Regions from separate parts of the Shinella sp. S4-D37 genome, predicted to be linked through region 4. Evidence: predicted binding sites of a transcription regulator. Region 4 holds the regulator's gene; each other region holds the start of a gene.
The links. The regulator LexA, encoded in region 4, represses DNA repair genes until DNA is damaged. The targets are predictions, from matches to a motif close to TGTTCNNNNTGTGTTCNG.
Positions count from the first base shown of each region.

Region 1: AB3G45_RS13125 (ribonuclease) is a predicted target of LexA. The motif match lies at 2,326-2,343, and genes of this name have one in related genera.
Region 2: dnaE (DNA polymerase III subunit alpha) is a predicted target of LexA. The motif match lies at 1,803-1,820, and genes of this name have one in related genera.
Region 3: AB3G45_RS26470 (helicase-related protein) is a predicted target of LexA. The motif match lies at 2,077-2,094, and genes of this name have one in related genera.

Region 1 is NZ_JBFNXL010000005.1:1,170,943-1,174,946, forward strand. It holds gene AB3G45_RS13110 (CaiB/BaiF CoA transferase family protein) at 1-122, opposite strand, end outside; gene AB3G45_RS13115 (DMT family transporter) at 282-1,229, opposite strand; gene AB3G45_RS13120 (alpha/beta fold hydrolase) at 1,226-2,185, opposite strand; gene AB3G45_RS13125 (ribonuclease) at 2,359-3,111, shown strand; gene ettA (energy-dependent translational throttle protein EttA) at 3,242-4,004, shown strand, end outside.
Region 2 is NZ_JBFNXL010000005.1:2,132,537-2,136,540, forward strand. It holds gene dnaE (DNA polymerase III subunit alpha) at 1-1,563, opposite strand, end outside; gene AB3G45_RS17900 (hypothetical protein) at 1,902-2,480, shown strand; gene AB3G45_RS17905 (ABC transporter ATP-binding protein) at 2,496-3,182, opposite strand; gene AB3G45_RS17910 (lipoprotein-releasing ABC transporter permease subunit) at 3,192-4,004, opposite strand, start outside.
Region 3 is NZ_JBFNXL010000005.1:3,871,590-3,875,593, reverse strand. It holds gene AB3G45_RS26470 (helicase-related protein) at 1-1,937, opposite strand, end outside; gene thpR (RNA 2',3'-cyclic phosphodiesterase) at 2,166-2,753, opposite strand; gene AB3G45_RS26460 (arylesterase) at 2,836-3,480, opposite strand; gene AB3G45_RS26455 (ABC transporter ATP-binding protein) at 3,540-4,004, shown strand, end outside.
Region 4 is NZ_JBFNXL010000005.1:1,852,789-1,856,792, reverse strand. It holds gene AB3G45_RS16420 (ComEC/Rec2 family competence protein) at 1-980, shown strand, start outside; gene lexA (transcriptional repressor LexA) at 974-1,696, opposite strand; gene glp (gephyrin-like molybdotransferase Glp) at 1,795-3,018, opposite strand; gene moaC (cyclic pyranopterin monophosphate synthase MoaC) at 3,018-3,515, opposite strand; gene trpC (indole-3-glycerol phosphate synthase TrpC) at 3,529-4,004, opposite strand, start outside.

The sequences.
Region 1 (4,004 bases), 680 kb from region 4:
TTCTCGATCTTGATGACGTCGGCGCCCATGTCGGCCAGCATCTGCCCGGCCCAGGGGCCGGCGAGAACCCGCGCCAGCTCGATGACCCTGATGCCGGACAGCGGCAGGTTCGGCTTTACCATGGTGCACTCCCTCCTTCGCGCGGCCGGCATGCGGCCCCGCCGGGCTTTCGCCCGTTTCCCTTTGGATAACAAAAAGCTGGCGGGCACGATAGACGGCGCCCGCGGGGAGATCATGACGGCTGAGACTGACATGATGCCTGCCGTGCCGTCCGCGCGGCGTCAGATCGGCGTGGAGACCGGCGGTGTCGTCGCCGTCCTGTTCAGCTTGCGCTCGCGCCAGATGACGTAGAGGCCGGAGGCGATGATGATGGCGATGCCGAGCCATTTTACGGCATCCGGCAGGTGGCCGAACACGAACCAGCCGAGGATCGTCGCCGAGACGATCTCCAGATATTGCAGCGGGGCGAGCGTGGAGGCGGGGGCCGAGCGATAGGCATAGACGCCGAGAACGCCGGCAACGGTGGCGGCGACGGCGGCGCCGGCGATGTAGAGCGTGTTGGCCATGTCGGGCACGATAGGCGTCAGGATGGCGATGCCGAGCCTGCCGCCGGCAAGAAGCAGCAGGCCGGAAAACAGCGCGCCCCAGAGGCCCGCATAGAACTGCATGGACCAGGGATCCTCCTTCTGGGCGACGAGCCGGGTGAGGAGGAAGAACAGCGCGAGCGAGAAGGCCGCCACGATCGGCAGCAGCGCGATGGGGCCGACCTCCTGCAGGCTCGGCTGGATGACCAGCAGCGAGCCGAGGAAGCCGACGCCGCAGGCCGTGTAGCGCCGCCAGCCGATCGTCTCCTTCAGGAAGATCGAGCCGAGGATGGTCAGGATGATCGGCTCGACGAAGAAGATGGCGATGGCGTCGGCCACCTCCATGACGGCGAGCGGCGTGACGAAGGCGATCATGGTGATCGCCATCAGCAGGCCGCGGGCGGCATGCAGGCCCATCTTCCGGACGGTCACGTCGAGGAGCGTGCCGCGCAGGAGGCAGATCGGCCCCAGCACGGTCATCTGGAAGAGCAGGCGCACGAAGGTGATCTCCGTCGCCGGCACGGCGGTGACCGCGAGCTTGGCGAAGATGTCGATGATCGGCGAGATGAGCACCGAGAGCACCATGAGGACGAGCCCGAGGCCGACCTCGTTGCGCAGCGGCGTGATGGTGGCGGATGTGGTCATGCGTGTTCCGGTGCGCGGGTCCGTTCGCCGGCCACAAGCCGGCACCAGCCGGCGAAGGCGTCGACGGCGGGCTCGCGCAGATGCCGGCTCTCCTTGAGCGTTTCGTGACGCATGCCGCGATAGACCGTTGTGGTGACGTCCTCAAGCCGCGATTTCTTCAGTCGCCTCGCGAAGGCGTGGATTGCCCGGCCGTAATCCGTCGCCGGGTCCTCTTCTCCGCCGGCAAGATGGACCGGCAGCCGCCCCGGCAGGCGGGAGAGCCCTTGCCCCGCGGCGCCGGCGAATGTGACGGCGAAGATGTCGATCCACATCGAGACGTTGACGTCGAAGCCGCAATCGGGATCGGCGACATAGGCGTCCACCTCGGCGGGATCGTGCGACAGCCAGTCGAAATCCGTGCGGCGGTTCGCGATGGAGCGGCCCCAGGCCGCGAAAGTGAGGCGCGGCAGCACGCCGCTCGGCACGTCCGATCCCTTCAGCATGCGCTCCACGGCCAGAACGGCCTGTGCCACGCGCCCGGAAAGCCCCGGCGCGAGATTGGAATTCCACACGGCGAGGGCGTCGATGGCGCCGGGATGCGCCTCGGCGAAGGCGAGCGCCAGGAGCCCGCCCATCGAATGGCCGAAGAGCACGACCGGCAGGCCGGGATGGCGCGCGGCGGCATGGTCGCGCACCGCGCGCATGTCCGCCACCACTTTTGAAATGCCGTTCTTCGGCGCGAACTGGCCGCGCGGGGCATCCGGCGCGGTGGTGAGGCCATGGCCGCGATGGTCGTGGGTATGGACATGGAACCCCTCGGACGCCATGCGCGCGGCAAAATCCGCATAACGCGCGCTGTGCTCGGCAAGGCCGTGGCTGATCAGGAGGATGCCGCGGGCGGCGCCCCGGGCGGGCTCGTGCCGCAGCGCGAGGGTCGCCCCGCTGGGGCTTTGCAGCGTCGAAGCCTGCGAAAACACCGGTCCGTCCTCCGTTTCGGCAAGGTCAACGCGATTTGCCCTTGAAAGACAACGGGATGCGGCGTGTATTTTTCATTTTCCTCCCGCATGTCGCGATTTTTCCGATTGGTGGTTGCATTTTCCGGATTATTGGTTGTATATGATCTTGTTTTGTTCTTGTTCGGGAGCCGGTCATGACGACCAATGCCGCACTGACTTTCAAAGCCGCCCTTTCCCTCGCCGTCCTCTGCCTCGTCCTGCTCGCCGGTTCCCGGCCCGCCGCCGCCCAGTCGGTGCCGGCGGACGGGAGCGGGCGTGAAATCCTCTCCGTCGGCTGGCAGGCCGGCTATTGCACCGCCCGGCCGAAGAGCCGCGGCTGCGCGGATTTTTCCGCGAGCGCGCCGGCCGCCCGGCAGTTCTCGCTGCTCGACCGTTTCCAGCTGCGCAGGACCTATTGCGGCATCGAGGCGGCGCTCAAGCAGCGGGCGCGCAAGGGCAAGTGGACGGAGCTGCCGGATATCGCGCTCGCCGCCGCCACCAAGACGCGCCTGGCGGCGGCGATGCCCGCCGCGCGCCTCGGCCTCGACCGGCGGCAATGGCTGCGCAGCGGCAGCTGCATCGCCGCCTCGCCGGAGGTCTATTACGGCCGCTCGCTCGACCTGCTCGACGCGCTCAACGCCTCGCCGGTGCGCACGCTCTTCACGCGGAAGGCCGGGGCGGCGCTCACCCTTGCGGAAGTCCGTGCCGCCTTCGACGCCGCCTTCGGGGCGGGCGCCGGCGAGCGGGTGCGCCTTGCCTGCCGCAAGACGGACGGCGGTCCGGTCGTCACCGGCCTCACCATCGGCCTTGCCGGCGACGCGCCGACGCTGGCGGGGCTGATCGCCGCCGCATCCCCGACGAAATCCCGCTGTACCGAAGGCGTGACGGGCGGAGGGCAGGCGGGATAGGGCCTTGCGCAGGCCCCGCAGGACGCGGCCGGGTTTTCGGCCTTCGGGGCGAAGCGGCTTTCTCACATTGCCGCGGGCGGAGAATTCGCCTACATAGCGGGCAAATTCGTCCGATCCGGAGCACGTTTGCATGGCACGTCAATTCATCTATCACATGTCGGGGCTCAACAAGGCCTACGGGGCCAAGAAAATCCTCGAGAACGTCAACCTGTCCTTCTATCCCGATGCCAAGATCGGCATCCTCGGCCCGAACGGCGCGGGTAAGTCGACGGTGCTGCGCATCATCGCCGGCCAGGACAAGGAATATACCGGCGAAGCCTGGCTCGCCGACGGCGCGACCGTCGGCTACCTGGAGCAGGAGCCGAAGCTCGACCCGGCCAAGACCGCCTTCGAGAACGTCATGGTGGGCGTCGCCGACAAGACCGCCATCATCGACCGCTACAACGAGCTGATGATGAACTATTCCGACGAGACGGCCGACGAGGGCGCGAAACTCCAGGACGTCATCGACAGCCAGAACCTGTGGGACCTGGAGCAGCAGGTCGAGATGGCGATGGAGGCGCTGCGCTGCCCGCCGAAGGATGCCGACGTCACGACGCTGTCGGGCGGCGAACGCCGCCGCATCGCGCTCTGCCGCCTGCTGCTGTCGCAGCCGGACCTGCTGCTGCTCGACGAACCGACCAACCATCTCGACGCCGAGACCATCGCCTGGCTCGAAAAGCACCTGCGCGACTATCCGGGCGCCGTGATGATGATCACCCACGACCGCTACTTCCTCGACAACGTGACGGGCTGGATCCTCGAGCTCGACCGCGGCCGCGGCATTCCCTACGAAGGCAACTACTCCGCCTACCTGCAGGCCAAGGCCAAGCGCATGAAGCAGGAAAGCCGCG
Region 2 (4,004 bases), 280 kb from region 4:
CGCGACGACGGGCTCCTTCTCCGCCTCCTCCTGCAGTTTCGGCTCCTCCTCGATCGCCTTGTAGAGCGGCGTCGGGTTGGCCGGGTTGTTCGGCACGAGCTTGCAGATCTTGTCGACCTGGCCATAGGGCATTTCGAGCACGCGGCCGACGTCGCGCAGCGCCGCGCGCGCCTGGAGCGAACCGAAGGTGATGATCTGCGCCACCTGCTCGCGGCCGTATTTCTGCTGGACGTAGCGGATCACCTCTTCGCGGCGATCCTGGCAGAAGTCGATGTCGAAGTCCGGCATCGAGACGCGTTCCGGGTTGAGGAAGCGCTCGAAGAGCAGCGAGAAGCGCAAGGGATCGACGTCGGTGATGGTGAGCGCATAGGCGACGAGCGAGCCCGCGCCCGAGCCGCGGCCCGGGCCGACCGGGATATTCTGCTGCTTGGCCCATTTGATGAAGTCGGCGACGATCAGGAAGTAGCCGGGGAATTTCATGCGCTCGATGACGCCGAGCTCGAAATCCAGCCGCTCGCGATAATCCTGTTCCGTATAGCCCGGCGTCAGGCCGAGCAGCGCCATGCGACTTTCCAGGCCCTCGACGGACTGCCGGCGCAGCTCCGCCGCCTCTGCCCGCTCCGCCTCCTCCGGATCGTCCGTCGCACCGGTAAAGCGCGGCAGGATCGGCCCGCGCGTCTTCAGCACGAAGGAGCAGCGCCGCGCGATCTCCACCGTGTTCTCCAGCGCCTCCGGCAGGTCGGCGAAGAGTTTCACCATGTCCTTGCGGCTCTTCAGGTAATGGTCCGGCGACAGGCGGAAGCGGTTGTCGTCGGAGACCATGGCGTTGTGCGCAACCGCCATCAGCGCGTCATGCGCGTCGTAGTCGTCCGGCGCCGGGAAGAACGGCTCGTTGGTCGCCACCAGCGGCAGGTCTTCCGCATAGGCAAGCTCGACCATCCACCGTTCGTGCTGCCGGTCGTAGCGGCCATGCCGTTGCAGCTCGATATAAAGCCTGTCGCCGAAGGCCTGCTTCAGCGCATGAAGCCGCGCGCGCGCCACGGCCGGCTGGCCGGCGACGAAAGCCATGTCGACGGGGCCGCCGAGCGCGCCGGACAGCGCGATCAGCCCCTCCGTCCCCTTCTCCTGCAGCCAGCTATAGGCGATGCGGATCGCCTGGCTGCCCTCGCCGCCGAGATAGGCGCGGCTGACGAGGGCGACGAGCCGGGCATAGCCGGCCTCCGTCGCGGCCAAAAGCACGATAGAGGGCAATTTCGCAAGCTGGGCCTGGCCGCCGCGCCGCTCGCCCTCCCCCTCGTCCTCCATGTCGATGGACAGTTGGCAGCCGATCAGCGGCTGGATGCCGTCGCCGATGGCCTTCTGGGAAAATTCAAGCGCCGCGAACAGGTTGTTCGTGTCGGTAATGGCGATCGCCGGCTGCTGGTCCGACGTCGCCTTGCCGATGATCTTCTTGATCGGCAGGGCGCCTTCGAGCAGCGAGAAGGCCGAATGGACGCGCAGATGCACGAATTGCGGCGTGTCCCCGGTCGTTCCGTCGTCCGTCGTGCGCGCTGCATCCGCCATGTCACCGTCCTTCCGATCAAGGCCGGAAGCTTAAGCGGATTCGCACCCCTCCCGTCCAGACCGTTCTTGGCTTTGCACCCGCTTTCCACGGCTGCAGGCCTTAACGGCCGGCGCGGACGGGTCAGATGCCGAAGAGGATGACGGAGAAGGTGGCGACGAACATGGCCATGGAGGTGAATGCAGCAAGATCACGAAGAAAATCGGTCATTATGGCTCCCTTTCCTTTTATGTTTTTCTTTTGTTCTATTTTTGTTCCAATGTCAACCCTTATCCACAGGCCCTCTGGACCGGCCTTCCTCGGCGCAATAAGGTCGCCTCGATCAAACGGAGGAAATGCGATGAAGTCGTTGAGTGCCGCGCTCGTGCTGTCGATCGCCCTGCCCCTTGCGGCCGGGGCCGCGGATTTTCCGGCCGGACGCGTCATGGCCATGGCGAGCGGCGACTGGAACAAGGACGGCGTCGCCGACCTCGCGCTGGTCGCGACGCCCGGCGACGACAGCGGGGAGGACAACGGCCTCTATGTCTATCTCGCCAAACCCGAGGAGAACCGGCTGACGCTGGCGCTCGCGCTGCCTTACACCGTCTGGGGGAACCTCAACCTGCATGGGCAGGAGCCGGAGCTGGCGGCGCTCGCCAACGGCTCCTTCACGCTGACGACGAAGAACGACGCGGTCGGCCGGGATCGCTGGCGGCAGTCGCTGACCGTCGCCTATCGCAATTTCGATTTCATCGTCGCGGGCTATACGTTCTCGTCCTACGACACGCTCGATCCGGATGGCGGCAGCGAATGCGACCTCAATGTCCTCACCGGCAAGGGCAAGCTGCGCGGCCAGCCCATCGCCGGCAAGGCGCAGTTCGTGCTGCTCAAGGACTGGCGGGACGATATCGCCCGCTCGATCTGCGGGCTCGACAACTGACGGAAAGAGGCGGCGTCAGGCGAGTTCGCGCACGACGCCGTCCTCGATCGTCACCCGGCGGTCCATCAGGCCGGCAAGCTCGTGGTTGTGGGTGGCGATGAGCGCGGCAAGGCCGGACTGGCGGGCGAGCGCCTCCAGCGCCTCGAAGACGTAGCCGGCGGTCTCCGGGTCGAGATTGCCGGTCGGCTCGTCGGCCAGAAGCACGAGCGGCGCATTGGCGACGGCCCTTGCGATGGCGACGCGCTGCTGCTCGCCGCCCGACAGTTCCGACGGGCGATGGTCGGCGCGATGGCCGATGCGCATGTAGTCGAGCAACTGGGCGGCGCGCTCGCGCGCCTCGGCCTTGCCGAGGCCGGAGATGAGCTGTGGCATCATGATGTTTTCCAGCGCGCTGAATTCCGGCAGGAGGTGATGGAACTGGTAGACGAAGCCGATCTCGCCGCGGCGGATCGCCGTGCGCTGGTCGTCGGCAAGCGCGGCGCAGGAATGGCCGTTGACGAAGACCTCGCCGGCATCGGGCTTTTCCAGCAGGCCGGCGACGTGCAGAAGCGTCGACTTGCCGGTGCCGGACGGGGCGACGAGCGCGACGGTCTCGCCGCTCTTCAGCGTGAAATCGGCCCCTTTCAGGATCGACAGCAGGGTCTCGCCCTGGCCGTAGTGCCGTTCGATGCCCTTCAGTTCCAGAGCGACGCGCGCAGTCATGCGTTTATCCTATTCATACCGCAGGGCCTGGACCGGATCGAGCTTGGAGGCGCGCCAGGCGGGGAAGATCGTCGCGAGGAAGGAAAGCGCCAGCGCCATGACGATGACCGAGACTGTCTCGCCGGCATTCATGTCGGCCGGAAGCTGGCTGAGGAAATAGAGTTCCGGATTGAACAGGGTCGTGCCCGAGATCCAGGAGAAGAACTGGCGGATGGATTCCACGTTGAGGCAGACGATGACGCCGAGCAGCACGCCGGCGAAGGTGCCGACCGTGCCGATGGCCGCGCCCGTCATGAAGAAGATGCGCATGATGGCGCCGGACGTGGCGCCCATGGTGCGCAGGATCGCGATGTCGCTGCCCTTGTCCTTCACCAGCATGATGAGGCCGGAGATGATGTTGAGCGCGGCGACGAGCACGATCAGCGTCAGGATCATGAACATGACGTTGCGCTCGACCTCGAGCGCCGAGAAGAAGGTGCGGTTGCGCTGGCGCCAGTCGGTGATGAAGATCTGCCGCTCGGCGGCCGCCTCGATCGGCTGGCGCAGGGTGTCGACGTCGTCGGGATTGGCGACGAAGAGTTCGATCGACTGCACGATGCCTTCGGCGTTGAAATAGAGCTGCGCCTCCTCGAGCGGCATGTAGATGATCGACGCGTCGTATTCCGACATGCCGATCTCGAAGATGGCGGAGACCGTATAGGTCTTCACGCGCGGATTGACGCCGAGCGGCGTCACGTCTCCCTCGGGCGCGACGAGCGTGATCTGGCCGCCGGCGCTGAGGCCGAGCTGCTCGGCCATGCGCGAGCCGATCGCAACGCCACT
Region 3 (4,004 bases), 2.0 Mb from region 4:
TCGCGGCGGAAGAGCACGCCGAGGTTCTCGACGAGCTGGAAGGCGAGCCCCTTGGCGAGGCCCTGCAGATCTTCCGCGCGCGAAAGATCGTCGAGCGGCTTCAGCACGGTCGCGATGTGATGGTTCACGAAACGCTCGATGCGGGCGGCGACGTGGTCGCGCGCATTGCCGGTCAGCTGCTCGTCGGAAAGCAGGATGACGCGCGGACGCATGACGTGGTCGCTCGCCGCAAGGCGCGCGACGGGGTCGCCGAGCCAGCGCACCGTGCCGTCGGAGCCGAGCGCGAGATCGCCGTTGCCGGCGGCATGCAGGCGTGCGGCCCGAGCTTCGAACTCCAGCGCGAGCGCCTTCTGCGCAGCCGCCTGCACGGCCTTCGCATCGGGACCTTCCGTTCCGGAGGCCAGCGTGAACCGGAAACCGGCCAACTGCCCGACATGATGTCCCTCTACGAAGACATCGCCATTCACACTGATTTCAGCTTCCAGCATCGCATTCTCTCTCAGGCGCTTCATGAGCACAGATGTCCTGCGATCAACAAAGCGTTTCGTCAACCGTTCATGTAGCGCATCGGACAATCGGTCTTCGATTTCCCGCGTCTTTTCCTGCCAGTGTGTCGGATCGGCAAGCCATCCGGGCCGATTCGACACATAGGTCCACGTCCTTATCTGTGCGATTCGTGCCGAAAGCGTGTCGATCTCCCCATCGGTTCGATCCGCGCGGCGCACCTGATCGCCCAGGAAGTCCTCGTTGACCGTACCGCGCCTTACAAGGTCCGCATAGAGCGTGGAGATGAGGTCGGCGTGCTGGGCGGGGGTGATGCGCCGGTAGTCGGGAAGCGCACAGGCCTCCCAGAGCTTTTCGACCCGCTCCGGCGTCGTCGTGAGGTCGCGGACGTCGGGATAGCGCGACAGCTGCTCCAGCGCCTGCTGGTCGACGGCCGGCAGCGCCCGCGTCAAGCCGCCTATCGGCGGCGGCGCGTCGAGCGACTGGCGCAGCGCCGAAAGGGAGGAATAGTCGAAGCGGGTGGTGCGCCATTGCAGCACGCGCACGGGGTCGAACTGGTGCGTCTCGATGCGCTTGACCAGCTCGTCGTCGAAGGGATCGACCCGGCCCGTCACGCCGAAGGTACCGTCGCGCAGGTGCCGGCCGGCCCGGCCGGCGATCTGGGCGAGCTCCGCCGGGTTGAGGTTGCGGAACTGGTAGCCGTCGAACTTGCGGTCCTGCGCGAAGGCGACATGGTCGACGTCGAGGTTGAGGCCCATGCCGATCGCGTCGGTGGCGACGAGATATTCGACGTCGCCTTCCTGGTAGAGCGCAACCTGGGCGTTGCGGGTGCGTGGGCTAAGCGCGCCGAGCACGACGGCGGCACCGCCGCGCTGGCGGCGGATCAGCTCGGCGATCGCATAGACCTCGTCGGCCGAGAAGGCGACGATGGCCGTGCGCTGCGGCAGGCGGGTGATCTTCTTGGAGCCGGCATAGAAGAGCTGCGACAGGCGCGGGCGCTCGATCACATGGATGCCGGGCAGGAGCTGCTCCAGGATCGGCTTCATGGTGGCGGCGCCGAGCAGCAGCGTCTCGTCGCGACCGCGCAGATGCAGCACCCGGTCGGTGAAGATGTGGCCGCGTTCCAGATCGCCGGCAAGCTGCACCTCGTCGATCGCGACGAAGGCGGCGCGCGTCTCGCGCGGCATGGCCTCCACGGTGCAGACCGAATAGCGCGCCATATGCGGCGTGATCTTCTCCTCGCCGGTGACGAGCGCCACATTGTGCTGGCCGACCTTGTCGACGAGGCGCGTATAGACCTCGCGCGCCAGGAGGCGCAGAGGCAGGCCGATAACGCCCGTCTCATGAGCCACCATGCGTTCGATTGCGTAGTGGGTCTTGCCCGTATTGGTCGGGCCGAGCACCGCGGTGACCCCGCGGCCGCTCAAGATCATGGGTGCTTGCGACAAGTCACGCCCCGGCAGGTTTCATCTCCGCCGGACGCGTCCGGCAGGCAACAGATGCCCATCGGGGACGGCAATGGCAAGGGCCAAGGCGAAATGCGCCGGTTTTCTCCAGCCTTTGCGGCCCGCGCGGAACAGCCTGCGAACGAATCGGAGACGAATCGCTGACTCGGGATGATTCAGGGTTTGTTCACCACGAAGGATGGGCGGTGGCTCCGGTCAGACCGGATGGTCATGGTCGCGCAGGTCCGCCCCGTCCCAGCCGCCGCCGGCCTCGTAGAGCGGGAAAACCTCTTCCGTGAGATACGGCCCGCCGCCGACCGATTCCTTCGAGGACATCAGCACGAAGCGGTTCACCGTGAAGGGGGCGGTACCGAAGTTGCCGCGGCCGGAGAGGTAATGGGCGACGTCCTCGGTGCGGGCGTTGCGCAGGCGGGCGAGCGTGACGTGGGGCGTGAACTTTCGCGGATCGGCGGGAAGGCCGAGGCGCTGGCAGATGCGCTCGATCTCGCCCTGGAGGGCGTACATTTCCGGCGCCTGCGTCACGCCGGCGAAGATGGAATGCGGCTTCTTCGAACCGAAGGAGCCTATGCCCGACAGCGCGAGCTGGAATTCCGGGCGCTCGATGCGGTCGAGCTTGTCGACAACCTCGTCGGCGGTGCGCCCGTCGATATCGCCGATGAAACGCAAGGTAATGTGGAAGTTCTCGACATCGATCCAGCGGGCCCCGGGAAGTCCGCCTCTCAGTAAGGAGAGGCTCATGGCAGCATTGCGCGGCACTTCGAGGGCGACGAAAAGTCTCGGCATAGCGACTTCTCCCTGCTGGAATGTACTGTCAGCGAATCACGCAACGGATTTTTGCGCAACCCTTATTTCGCACCCACGAAAACTACTCCTTCGCCGGTATCGATTTGATGAACGCTTCGGCGGCCGGAAGCATCGTCGCCACCATTACGTCCACCCCTTCCGAATTCGGATGCATGCCGTCTTCCAGCTGCAGGTTCGCCTTGGTGACGACCCCGTCGAGGAAGAACGGATAGAGCGCGACACCGTGCTTTTCCGCCATGCGCCGATAGATGCCGTTGAAGCGCGCGCCATAGTCGGGGCCCATGTTCGGCGGGGCCAGCATGCCGGCGAGCAGCACCGCGATACCGCGTTCCTTGAGCCGCGCCAGCATGGCGTCGAGGTTCTTCTCCGTCTGTTCCGGCGCAATGCCGCGCAGCGCGTCGTTGGCGCCGAGCTCCAGGATTACGCCCTGCGTGCCCTCGGGGATCGACCAGTCGAGCCGGGCAAGGCCGCCGGAACTCGTGTCGCCGGAAACGCCGGCATTGGCGATCTCGACCTCGTAGCCCTTATCGCGCAGCGCCTTTTCCAGCTTCACGGGAAAGGCGTCCGCCGCGGGCAACTGGTAGCCGGCCATCAGGCTGTCGCCGAAGCCGACGAGCTTCACAGGCTCCGCCCGGGCGGCATTCACGGATAACAAAGCTGTGATTGCAAGTGAGGCGAAAAATCCAAGCGCCGCTTTAAACGACATGTCGCTGATCCTAGATTGCTGGCATTCCAGTTGCTTCAAGACATATAGGGCAGAATTCCTTGGCCAAAACCATCATCGATCTCAAAAAAGCCGATCTCACCCTCGGCCGGGCGGCCGCCTCCGTGCATGTGCTGAAGGGGATCGACCTTGTCATCGATGGCGGCGAATCGGTCGGAATCGTCGGCCCGTCCGGCTCCGGCAAGTCGACGCTCCTGATGGTGCTGGCCGGGCTCGAACGGCTGGACAGCGGCGAGATCCATATCGACGGCGCGGGCCTGCACGGCATGACCGAGGACCAGGTGGCCGATTTCCGCGGCCGCAATATCGGCATCGTCTTCCAGTCCTTCCACCTCATTCCCAACATGACGGCGCTGGAGAACGTCGCGGTGCCCCTGGAGCTTGCCAATGTGCGCGACGCCTTCGAGATCGCCCGGCGGGAACTGACGGCGGTCGGTCTCGGCGAGCGCCTGTCACACTATCCGGGCCAGCTTTCGGGCGGCGAGCAGCAGCGCGTGGCGATCGCC
Region 4 (4,004 bases):
ATCGCATCCCGGCCTATGGGCTTGCCGGCAACCTGCTCGCCATGCCCGTCATCAGCGCCGTCGTCATGCCCTTCGGCCTTGTCGCGGTGCTGCTGATGCCCTTCGGGCTCGACGCCGTGCCCTTCGCGATCATGGGCAAGGGCATCGAGTGGATGATCGCGCTTTCGATGTGGGTCGCGGGCTGGAAGGGCGAGATCGTCACCGGCCGCATCCCGCCCGCCGCCTTCCTGCTGATCGGCCTCGGCGGCGGGCTCGTCTGCATCCTGCGCACGCGGCTGCGCCATGCCGGAACGCTGCTTGCCGCCCTCGGCCTTGCGATCGCCTGCCTTCCCGCCGCGGGCGCCAGGCCGGAAATGCTGGTATCGGAGGACGGCCGCCTGGTCGCCATCCTGCGCGGCGAAACCGTCGCGACGAACCGTGCAAGGCCCTCCGACTTCATCTATTCCCAGTGGCGGCGGGCCTTGCGGCTCGGCGATCTTGCAAAACCGCAAACGCGCAGGAGCGAGGGCCTGACCCTGGAGGAAACGGATGATACTGCGGCAAGCGGGAAACCGCCGCGCCGCAAGGCCGACCGGCAGAAGGCGAAGGAGGCCATGGCGTGGGCGCTCGCGGCAGCCCGGACGGGCGGAAGTTTCGTCTGCGAGGCGAAGGCATTCTGCGCCGCCGTCTCGCCGAGCGGCTGGCGGGTCGTCACCCTGGACGACGTCGCCTTCCTGGGGACGGCCTGCGATGCCGCGGACCTCGTCGTCGTGCCCTTTGCCCTGCGGCTGGAAGCCTGCCGCTCCGGCGCCCGCCTGGTGACGGCGCGTCACCTCAGGCGAACCGGTGCCCTCGAAATCCGGCCGGCGGCCGAAGGGGCTTCCGGCACCTTTTCAGAGGCACACATGACGCCCGCCGTGGAAAGCCTCGACCGGCCCTGGACCCGCCACCGCACCTATGACTGGCGCACCGGCAGCTTCGATCCGCCGAAGGATCAATGATAGCGGCGGATGAGGCCGACCAGCTTGCCCTGGATCTTCACCCGGTCCGGCCCGAAGATGCGGGTCTCGTAGGCGGGGTTTGCCGCTTCGAGCGCGATGGAGGCACCCTTGCGGCGGAAGCGCTTGAGCGTCGCCTCCTCCTCGTCGACGAGGGCGACGATGATCTCGCCGGGATTGGCGCTGCTGGCCGTGCGGATGATCACCGTGTCGCCGTCGAGGATGCCGGCCTCGATCATCGAATCGCCCTTGACCTCCAGCGCATAGTGATCGCCGTTGCCGATCATCTCGGCCGGCACGGTGATGTCGTGGGTGTTGTTCTGGATGGCGGAGATCGGCACGCCGGCGGCGATGCGGCCCATGACCGGAACGGAGACGGAGGAGGAAATCTCCGCAACGGGCGTGCGCTGCGGCGGGGCGGCGACGGCTGGCGGCTGCTTGCCGCGGCTGCCCTCGATGACGGCCGGCGAAAAGCCGCGGCGCGGCTGCAGGCTCTGGCTATAGGCTTCGGGAAGCTTGATCACCTCCAGCGCGCGGGCCCGGTTCGGCAGGCGCCGGATGAAGCCGCGCTCCTCCAGCGCCGTGATGAGGCGGTGGATGCCCGACTTGGACGCGAGATCCAGCGCATCCTTCATCTCGTCGAACGAGGGAGGAATGCCGGACTCCTTCATCCGTTCATGAATGAACAGGAGAAGTTCCTGTTGTTTCCGCGTGAGCATGGCCCCTCCACCGAGAATCGAGTGAAACAAATCCAGAACGGACACTATCTGTTCCATATGTGTTCCGCAAGGGGTTGCTGAAACAATAATAATACTGTTCAGGCGGAGGGTTCGCGCAGGAGAAGCACAGTGCAGGGCGCGCCCGCGGGGATCGCGGGCGCGTGCGGCGGGCGGATGAGGAGGCCTTCGGAGGCCGCGAAAGCCTTCATCATGGAAGAATCCTGCTTGTCCAGTGGCGTGACCATGAGGTCGCCGGCGGGGCCACGGGCAAGGCGTGCGCGCACATAGTCCTGCCGATGGTCGTTTTCCTTGAGGGGCACGGCGGCGATTGCCGGATACTCGCGGCTTACCGCCGGCAGGTGCGCGAGGCGGCGCACGAGGGGAACGAGGAAGAGGTGGGAGCAGACGAGACTCGAGACGGGATTGCCGGGCAGGCCCATGACGTGCACGGCGCCGAGGCGGCCGACCATCAGCGGCTTTCCCGGGCGCATGGCGATGCGCCAGAAGTCGAGCTCCATGCCGGCCTCGCCGAGCACGGGCTGCACGAGGTCGAAGTCCCCGACGGAGGCGCCGCCGAGCGTGACGAGCCCATCGATATCGAGCGACAGCGCCCGGCGCACGGCCTGAAGCATCGCCTCCTTGTCGTCCGCGACGATCCCGAGGTCGATCACCTGCGCGCCGGCCGCACGGGCGAGGGCCGCGACGCCGTACGTGTTGGAGGCGATGATCTGGCTGGTTCCCGGCGGCGTGCCGGGCGGCACGAGTTCGTCGCCGGTGGCGAGCACGGCAATGCGTGGGCGGGCATAGACGGACAGCGCCGCATGGTTCATGGCCGCCGCGACCGTCAGGCGGCCGGCATCGAGCATGTCGCCGGCTTTCAGGACGACCTCGCCTTCGGAAAAATCCTGGCCTCGCGGGCGGATGTGGCGGCCCTTCGGCGTGAGGAAGGTGGTGCGGATGCGGCCGTCCTCCAGCACCGCGGCGTCTTCCTGCAGGAGCACGGTATCGGCGAAGGCCGGCAGCGGGGCGCCGGTGAAGATGCGCACGGCCTCGCCGGGACCGGCGGTGCCTTCGAAGGCGTGGCCGGCGGAAGACATGCCTGCAACGGTCAGGATCGAGCCGAGCGCGGCGATATCCGCGTGGCGCACGGCATAGCCGTCCATCGCGGAATTGTCGAAGGGCGGCTGCGTCAGCCGGGCGGCGACGTCCTCTGCCAGCACGCGGCCGTCGGCCTCATGCAGCGGGACCGTCTCGGTGCGCCGGGTCGGCCGGGCGGTGGAAAGCAGGCGATGGAGGGCGTCTTCGACGGGCAGCAGCGACATCAGCCGGCGTCTCCGCGCCGGTAGTCGCCGGAGCGGCCGCCGGATTTCTCCACGAGGCGGATGCCGCCTATCTCCATCTCCCGGTCGGCGGCCTTCGCCATGTCGTAGATGGTGAGGCAGGCGACGCTGACGGCGGTGAGCGCCTCCATCTCCACGCCGGTGCGGCCGGTGAGCTTGGCCATCGCCTCGACGCGCAGGCCCGGCAGGGCGCGGTCCTCGCGAATATCGACGGCGACCTTGGTCAGCATCAGCGGATGGCAGAGCGGGATGAGGCTGGCGGTCTGCTTGGCGGCCATGATGCCGGCAAGCCGCGCCGTACCGATCACGTCGCCCTTCTTGGCATTGCCGGTCAGGATGAGGTCCAGCGTTTCCGGCGCCATGCGGATGCACCCTTCGGCAAGCGCGACGCGCACCGTCTCCGCCTTGTCGCCGACATCCACCATGTCGGCCTTGCCGGAGGCGTCGATATGGGTGAGCGTGCGGGCCTCGCCCGTCATGTCGGGACCGCCATCATTCCGCCGCCAGCATGCCGGCCGAGCCGGTGAGGAGTTCGCCGGTGGCGGCCGCCACGTCGTCCTTGCGCATCAGGCTTTCGCCGACGAGGAAGGTCGAGATGCCGACCTTGCCGAGCCGTTCGCAATCCGCATGGGTGAAGATGCCGCTCTCGCCGACCAGCAGCCGGTCGTCCGGCACCATGCCGGCAAGCTTTTCCGACACGGCGAGGTCCACCTCGAAGGTGCGCAGGTTGCGGTTGTTGATGCCGACGAGCTTGGACTTGAGCTTCAGCGCCCGCTCCATTTCGGGCGCGTCGTGCACCTCGATCAAGACGTCCATGCCGAGCGAGAACGCGGCGTCTTCGAGTTTCTTCGCATCGTCGTCGCCGAGCGAGGCCATGATGAGGAGGATGCAGTCCGCGCCCCAGGCGCGCGCCTCCAGCACCTGGTAGCTGTCGAACATGAAATCCTTGCGCAGCGCCGGCAGGCCGC